3 regions of the Nocardia sp. NPDC024068 genome follow, and region 2 is predicted to be linked to each of the others. Evidence: riboswitches for the same ligand, from Rfam matches in the RefSeq annotation. Region 2 holds a riboswitch; each other region holds the start of a gene.

Region 1 (2,192 bases), on a different contig from region 2:
TCGAGTTGCGTCTCCACCGCCAGCGAGTACGGCACGTGCAGGAGCGAGCAGGACGTCGATACGGCCACCTCCTTCGCCGAACCCAGCAGCGTCGCGAGGGTCGACAGCGCCTTGTCCAGATCGGTGCGCCAGACATTGCGACCGTCCACGACGCCCGCGACCAGCAGCTTTCCGGCCAATGCGGGAACGGCGGCCACTTCGGCGACATCGGTGCCCGCGACCAGATCGACGGCGATGCCCTCGACCTCGGTGGCGGCCAGCGCGGCCAGCGCCGGACCGGGGTGCCCGAAGTAGGTGGCGACCAGGACCGCCGGCCGGTCGGCCGGCGCGGTCAGCTCGGTGTAGACGCGCCGGACGACCGCCAGTTCGTCGTCGGTGAGGTCGGTGACCAGCGACGGTTCGTCGAGCTGCACCCAGCCCGCACCCGCCTCGGCCAGCAACCGCAGCAGTTCCTGGTACAGCGGGATCAGCTCGTCCACCCGATCCGGTCCGGCGCCGACGGAGGTTTTGGCGAGCTTCAGGAAGGTGACCGGGCCGATGACGACCGGGCGTGCCGGGACACCGAGCTCGATCGCTTCACGCAGCTGGGCGAGTACGGCGTCCGGGTCGAGCGCGAAGGTGGTATCGGGGCCGATCTCCGGGACCAGGTAGTGGTAGTTGGTGTCGAACCATTTGGTCATCTCCAGCGGTTCGACCGAATCGTTGCCGCGCGCTGCCGCGAAATAGCGGTCCAGCGGGTCGGGGATATCGGCGACCCGCGGCGGCAACGCGCCGAGCAGCACCGCCGCGTCGAGCATCTGGTCGTAGTAGGAGAAGGTGCCGACCGGGATGGAATCCAGTCCGGCGGCCTGCAGTGCGGCGTACTGGTCGCGGCGCAGCGTACGCCCGGTCTCGTGCAGCTGATCGGCGTCGATACGCCCCGCCCAATACGATTCGGTGGCGCGTTTGAGTTCCCGGCGGGGGCCCACCCGGGGAAGGCCGAGAACTGTCGCGGTGAACGGGCTGTGCGGAATAGCGGTCACGGTGTTCTCCAGTACTGAAGTGCGGTTTGCCATCGCCTTCCGCGGGCGTGCGGCACCGATGAGACCCCGGATCTCCCGGCCGCGGGGCCGGGACGTGTCAGCACTGGTGGACCGCGACGCCCAATCCACGAGGCGGTGGTCACCGGATACGGCGTACCCGGTACAACCGGCAGGTCTTCGGACTCGCGGGCACCGGCCGATAGGCCGACCTACTGGCCGTCGCTTCCCAGGCCGTGCGCCCAGTGCTCATAACGGCGGTCGTTCCCGCTCACCGCTGCGGGACAGTTCCGGATTTCCACCGGATTCCCTCTCACCCGCTCGGTCGCGGGCTTCGACGCCGGGGCGGACGCTCGGGGCTCCTCATCGTCCGGCCGGCGGACCAGCTGCGTGTTCCACCATAGCCCGCCCGCGCGTTATCGCCGTGGCGCGGGCGGCGGTGCGTGCCGGGAAGTGGTCGCACGCCCCCAATCGGCCGCCATCTCATGCCGGTACCCGGCGTGACCCGACGCCGAGTCGGGCCTGTTTGTGACGTCCCGATGACCAAGACTTCGCAGGCTTGCCATATCCCCTTGTGAAGATTCCGTGAAGTGGACTTCGCTGTCGAAGCTGGATGTGGCGCCGGGTACGTTGGGTCAATGTTCTCGAAAGTCTTGGTTGCCAATCGTGGCGAGATCGCCATTCGAGCCTTCCGCGCGGCGTACGAGCTCGGTATCGGAACGGTTGCGGTTTTCCCGCACGAAGACCGCAATTCGGTGCATCGCCTGAAGGCGGACGAGGCATACGAGATCGGCGAGCAGGGCCATCCGGTCCGGGCGTACCTCTCGGTGGAGGCCATCATCGAGGCCGCGAAGACCGCGGGCGCGGACGCGATCTACCCGGGCTACGGGTTCCTGTCGGAGAACCCGGATCTGGCCGCCGCCTGCGCGCGCGAGGGAATCACCTTCATCGGCCCCGCCTCGGAGGTGCTGGAGCTGGCCGGTAACAAGGCGCGGGCGATCGCGGCGGCGCGCGAGGCCGGGTTACCGGTGCTGGATTCGAGTGCGCCGTCGGCGGATGTCGACGAGTTGCTGGCGGCGTCGGAGTCGATGGAGTTCCCGGTATTCGTGAAGGCCGTCGCGGGGGGCGGCGGCCGGGGCATGCGCCGCGTTCCGGAACCGTCCGGGTTACGGG
Region 2 (2,192 bases):
GCCGATTCGGCGTCTCGACAGGGATGCGGCGGTAGGCTGGCGGCGGTTCGCTGCCGGCCGGACGACGAGGAGGATTCGTGGAGCAGCAGGCGCATTTCCTGACGATCGCGACCGCCGACCTCGATGCGGCCCGGCGTTTCTACGTCGACGGCCTGGGCTGGGAACCGCTGATGGACGTGCCGGGTGAGATCATCTTCTTTCAGATCGCGTCCGGACTCGTGCTGGGATTCTTCCTCGCGGAGAAATTCAACGCCGATATCGCCGACGGGTCCGATCGCGCGGCGGTCTCCGGGCTGACCCTCTCGCATAACGTCGGTGATCGCGACCAGGTACTGAGCACGGTGCAGGCCATGGTCGCCGCGGGCGGCACGATCCTCAAAACGCCGCGGGAGAGCGAATTCGGCGGGATCTTCAACGGTCACGTCGCCGACCCGAACGGGGTCGTCTGGGAGATCGCGCACAACCCGGGCTGGCGTATCGATCCGGACGGAAAGGTTGTGCTGTGACCGTGCGCGAACGACTGGGCATACCGGCCGTCGACACCACGCCGATCTACGGCGAACCGTTCGAAACGGCCGAGGGGGCGATCGTCATCACGGTCTCGCGCCGCAGCATCCTGAGCACCACCATGCGACCGGCCGGTGTCTTCGTCGTCCACGACGGCGCGGCGACCTGGGTTCCGGCCGTCGACGTGAACCGCATCGCCCTGCTGGGGGAGGTGATCGGACTGCTGGCGGCCGTGATCGGCAGCCTGGCCGTCCTGCGCCGCCCACCCTGGCCGGACCTGCGGATTCACCGCTGATCCGCTATACCGCTATCGCTGCTCTCGGAGGGTCAGCACAGATTTCCGCAGGCATTGCCGGGATGCGTCGATGATGGCGTCGAGGCCGGGCCGGAACGGTCCGGGTGCGGCAGTGTGGTGTCGATCAGGTCGCTTCTCCGCGGCGAGCGTCGTCGAGGAGCCGGATCGCCCGCGGACCCACACCGTGCAGGGCAAGCAGTTCCTCGAGCCTCGGCGGTAGGTCGGTGATCGACCGGTATCCGGCGTCGACCAACGCCCCGGTCGCCGGTCGGCCGATCTGCACGCCGTCGAACACCGGACCCCGATCCGCAGACGTCATACGGCGAAACCTACCCGAGGCGACCCCTGAGTGCGGATTGCGACGGCTCACCGTTGACCGAAGGCCTGCCCCGGCTGTTCACGGCGCATCGCCACGCGGACACTCTGAATCAACCGTCCAGTTCGGAGCTCGGTATCATCACCTGGTCCCATCCACTCCGGCAGCAATCATGAGTGGAAGTCCGGTGTGAATCCGGCGCGGTCCCGCCACTGTGATCGGCATCCTCGGATGCGGTAAGCCAGGTCGCTCAGCTGCCGGGCTCCGCTTTCGAGGCGTGTGACCTCGGGAAGGAACATCGTGTCCCGGAAAAATCCCGCCTCCCCGGCCCTCACGCGCCGGCTGGCCGCCGGAGCCCTATCCCTCGGAACGACGCTGACGCTGGTCGCGTGCGGTCAGGCGGTGCAGGACACCGATACCGCGTCCGCCGCGGGCGCGCATTTCGTGGACTCCGGCAACTGCGGTATCACCACCGAGTACGCGGGCGTTCCCGAACGTGCGGTCACCCTCACCTCCAATGCCACCGAGACGATGCTCGAACTCGGCCTCGCCGATCGGATGGTGGGCACCTCGTATCTGCGGGGCCGGGAGATCGCCCCCGCCTACACCGGCGACTACCAGCGGGTGCCGATCCTGTCCTCGGAACAGCCGACGATGGAACAGCTGATCGACAGCGAACCGGATTTCGTCTATTCGGGTTATCCGGACGGGTTCAGCGAGAAGACCGGCCATACCCGGCAGCAGCTCGGAGACCTCGGTATCAAAACCCACCTCAACAGCGAAGGCTGTGCGACCGGGCCGGTGCGGATCGACGATATCTTCGCCGAGATCACCACCATCGGCGCCATCTTCGGGGTGCCCGATCGCGCCGCCGCCTCGGTCGACGCACTGCGCGCCCGGCTGGACGCGGTGCGGGAGCGGGTGGGCGACCGCGAGCCGGTCCGGGTGTTCCTCTACGCCTCGGGCGCCGCCACCGCCGCGACCACCGGCGGCAACAGTATGGCCACCGCCCTCATCGAAGCGGCCGGCGGCGTGAACGTCTTCGCCGATGTGCCCGAGCGCTGGATGAACGTC
Region 3 (2,192 bases), on a different contig from region 2:
CCGCCGGTGAGCGCGAGACGCGCCCACCGGCCGCCACGCAACATTCGCCACGCGGCCACGGTCACCAGCCCGTATATGGCTGCGCGCAGCAGCCATACGGTGGTCATCGAGGCCACGGTGACATCGGATTCGCCGAGTAGTACCTCCGCGCTCCGTATCGCCGTCTCCGCCACGCCGAACCCCACCGCGGCCAGTAACGCCACAAAGGCTGTGGTCACGGCTGCAGGACGGTGCTGGGGGAGCCTACGGGCCTGCTGAACGCGGCTCCGGACCGCCGGGCGGGTATCGGTGGAATCCATACCGCCGACACTGCCCTCGGCGAACCGGTGCCGGAATCACCCCGCCGTAGCGACCGGTTCGGGTACCCGGGTACTACTCCGTTCCAGCCATTCGGTGATGACCGCGAAAACGAGTCCGATACTCAGCCAGAGGGTGGTGGACACCGCCAGCGACGCGGTGCGGAACTCCCACAGCAGGCTCGCCGGGAAATCCGTCCCCACTTCGTTCACTCCGGGCAACAGGATGTATCCCAGCGTCACCACCAGCACGAACGCCGCGACGCCGACGACGAGCCGGAGTGAACCGAGCTGCGCACGCAGCAGGTTCCAGACGAAAACCGCCGCCGCGACGGCTACGAGACCCAGGACCACCGCAGCCACCCAGAGCAGCGTGCGGTCGTTGATCGTTTCGGGGTCGCCCACCGCCGGCGGATTGGCCGGGTACTTGAAGAACGGCACTATCACCACCGCGAGCCAACCGGCCACGCCGAGCCCGAGAACCAGTCGCGGCCCCGGAATCGAGGTGAATCGGCGGGCGTAGTGCGCCGCGGTCGCGACGATCGCACCGAAGGCCATTCCGGCCAGCGCGTTCGCCAGGAACTGCCCGAACTTCTGCCACGGCCTGCTGACCACGGCCTCGTCCTCGCCGTGGCTGTGCCCGCCTCCGGCCGCTTCGCCGTGGCTGTGCCCGGCCTCGGCTCCGTGGGACTCCTCCGCCGGTGCGGCCGCCGCCTCTTCGATGGCGATCGCCGCGTCCACCTTGGGTTCGCCGATGAAATTACCGACGATCCCGGCCAGCAGACCGGCGATCAGACCGGCGAGAAGCCCACGGATCAGCAGGGTGCCGAATGATCCGGTCAGTGGCACGGCACACCGAGCAGATGTCGTCCGTCGTGCATCAGCTCATGCATGAACATCCCGCTGCGCGAGATGGCGCCCTGATCGAAACCGACCAGGTACAGCGTGAGCAATGCCAGCAGAACGACACCGACGGTGACGAGTACGGTCGCCAGTGTGTCGGCGCCCCGGGACGGGGCGTGGGCGATGGCCATAATGGTTCCTCCTCATCCGGATGCTCGCGTCCGGTCGCGGGTTTCGCGAAGATGCCGGTGTCTGGCTCCGCCCACCCCGCAGGGGAATGGGCTTACAGTGGCGCGACCGCTCCGGGTTCCCACCGGATTACCGCCTCACCTTCGCTTACCCTCGGAACTTTGACACCATCGGGCCTGGTCGTCAATATCCCGTCGGCGAAACAGCACCGGTCACGGCACCCGCGGGTGCCGTGACCGGTGTATTCGCCATGCGAAATCAGGAAGCGGGCTTACCCGCCACGTCCAGAACCACCTCGAACTCGAGCAGGGAAGCGCCGGTGGCCACCGGCTTGTTCTGCTGCCCGGCGTGGGCTTCCTTGGCCGGCCCGTCCCGCCACGCGGCGAACGACTCCTCGGAATCCCACTGGGTGACCACGAAATACCGGTTCTCCCCGGCGGTCGGCCGCAGCAGCTGGAAGCCGAGGAACCCGGGCGAGTTCTCGACAGCGTGCGCGCGGTGGGCGAACCGCTTCTCCAGCTCGGGGCCCGCGCCCTCGGGGATCTCGATCGCATTGATCTTCACAACAGCCATGGGTCCATAGTGCCCCGCCTCCGGCGGGACGGGGACGGGGCCCTGCCGACCTCGGGCACTCGCTCCTCCGCTCGGTCGCCGCCGACCCGGGTGGGCCCGCTCGTGAACGCGGCAATCCGAATTAGACTCGGCCGATGCTGCACGACGAGGGCGGGGCCGGCACCCCCATACTGCTCCTGCACGGTCTGATGGGTAGTGCCCGAACCTGGGTTGACCAGGTCGAATGGCTGCGCGGCTACGGCCGGGTGTACACCTTCGACGCCGCCGGGCACGGCCGTCCCGCGCCCGCCG

The links. Region 2 has a riboswitch for cobalamin ahead of AB0F41_RS14430 (ABC transporter substrate-binding protein). Riboswitches for the same ligand answer to the same signal wherever they lie in the genome.
Region 1: another riboswitch for cobalamin. It lies ahead of metE (5-methyltetrahydropteroyltriglutamate--homocysteine S-methyltransferase); the one in region 2 lies ahead of AB0F41_RS14430 (ABC transporter substrate-binding protein).
Region 3: another riboswitch for cobalamin. It lies ahead of AB0F41_RS29785 (CbtB-domain containing protein); the one in region 2 lies ahead of AB0F41_RS14430 (ABC transporter substrate-binding protein).

Annotation. Positions count from the first base shown of each region.
Region 1 is NZ_JBEZYU010000012.1:101,009-103,200, forward strand. It holds gene metE (5-methyltetrahydropteroyltriglutamate--homocysteine S-methyltransferase) at 1-1,055, opposite strand, end outside; cobalamin riboswitch at 1,173-1,379, opposite strand; gene AB0F41_RS13640 (pyruvate carboxylase) at 1,658-2,192, shown strand, end outside.
Region 2 is NZ_JBEZYU010000014.1:18,717-20,908, forward strand. It holds gene AB0F41_RS14415 (VOC family protein) at 78-506, shown strand; gene AB0F41_RS14420 (hypothetical protein) at 503-802, shown strand; gene AB0F41_RS14425 (helix-hairpin-helix domain-containing protein) at 927-1,121, opposite strand; adenosylcobalamin (AdoCbl) riboswitch at 1,268-1,417, shown strand; gene AB0F41_RS14430 (ABC transporter substrate-binding protein) at 1,419-2,192, shown strand, end outside.
Region 3 is NZ_JBEZYU010000082.1:3,120-5,311, forward strand. It holds gene AB0F41_RS29775 (hypothetical protein) at 1-218, opposite strand, end outside; gene AB0F41_RS29780 (CbtA family protein) at 336-1,145, opposite strand; gene AB0F41_RS29785 (CbtB-domain containing protein) at 1,136-1,330, opposite strand; cobalamin riboswitch at 1,365-1,507, opposite strand; gene mhuD (mycobilin-forming heme oxygenase MhuD) at 1,587-1,901, opposite strand; gene AB0F41_RS29795 (alpha/beta hydrolase) at 2,036-2,192, shown strand, end outside.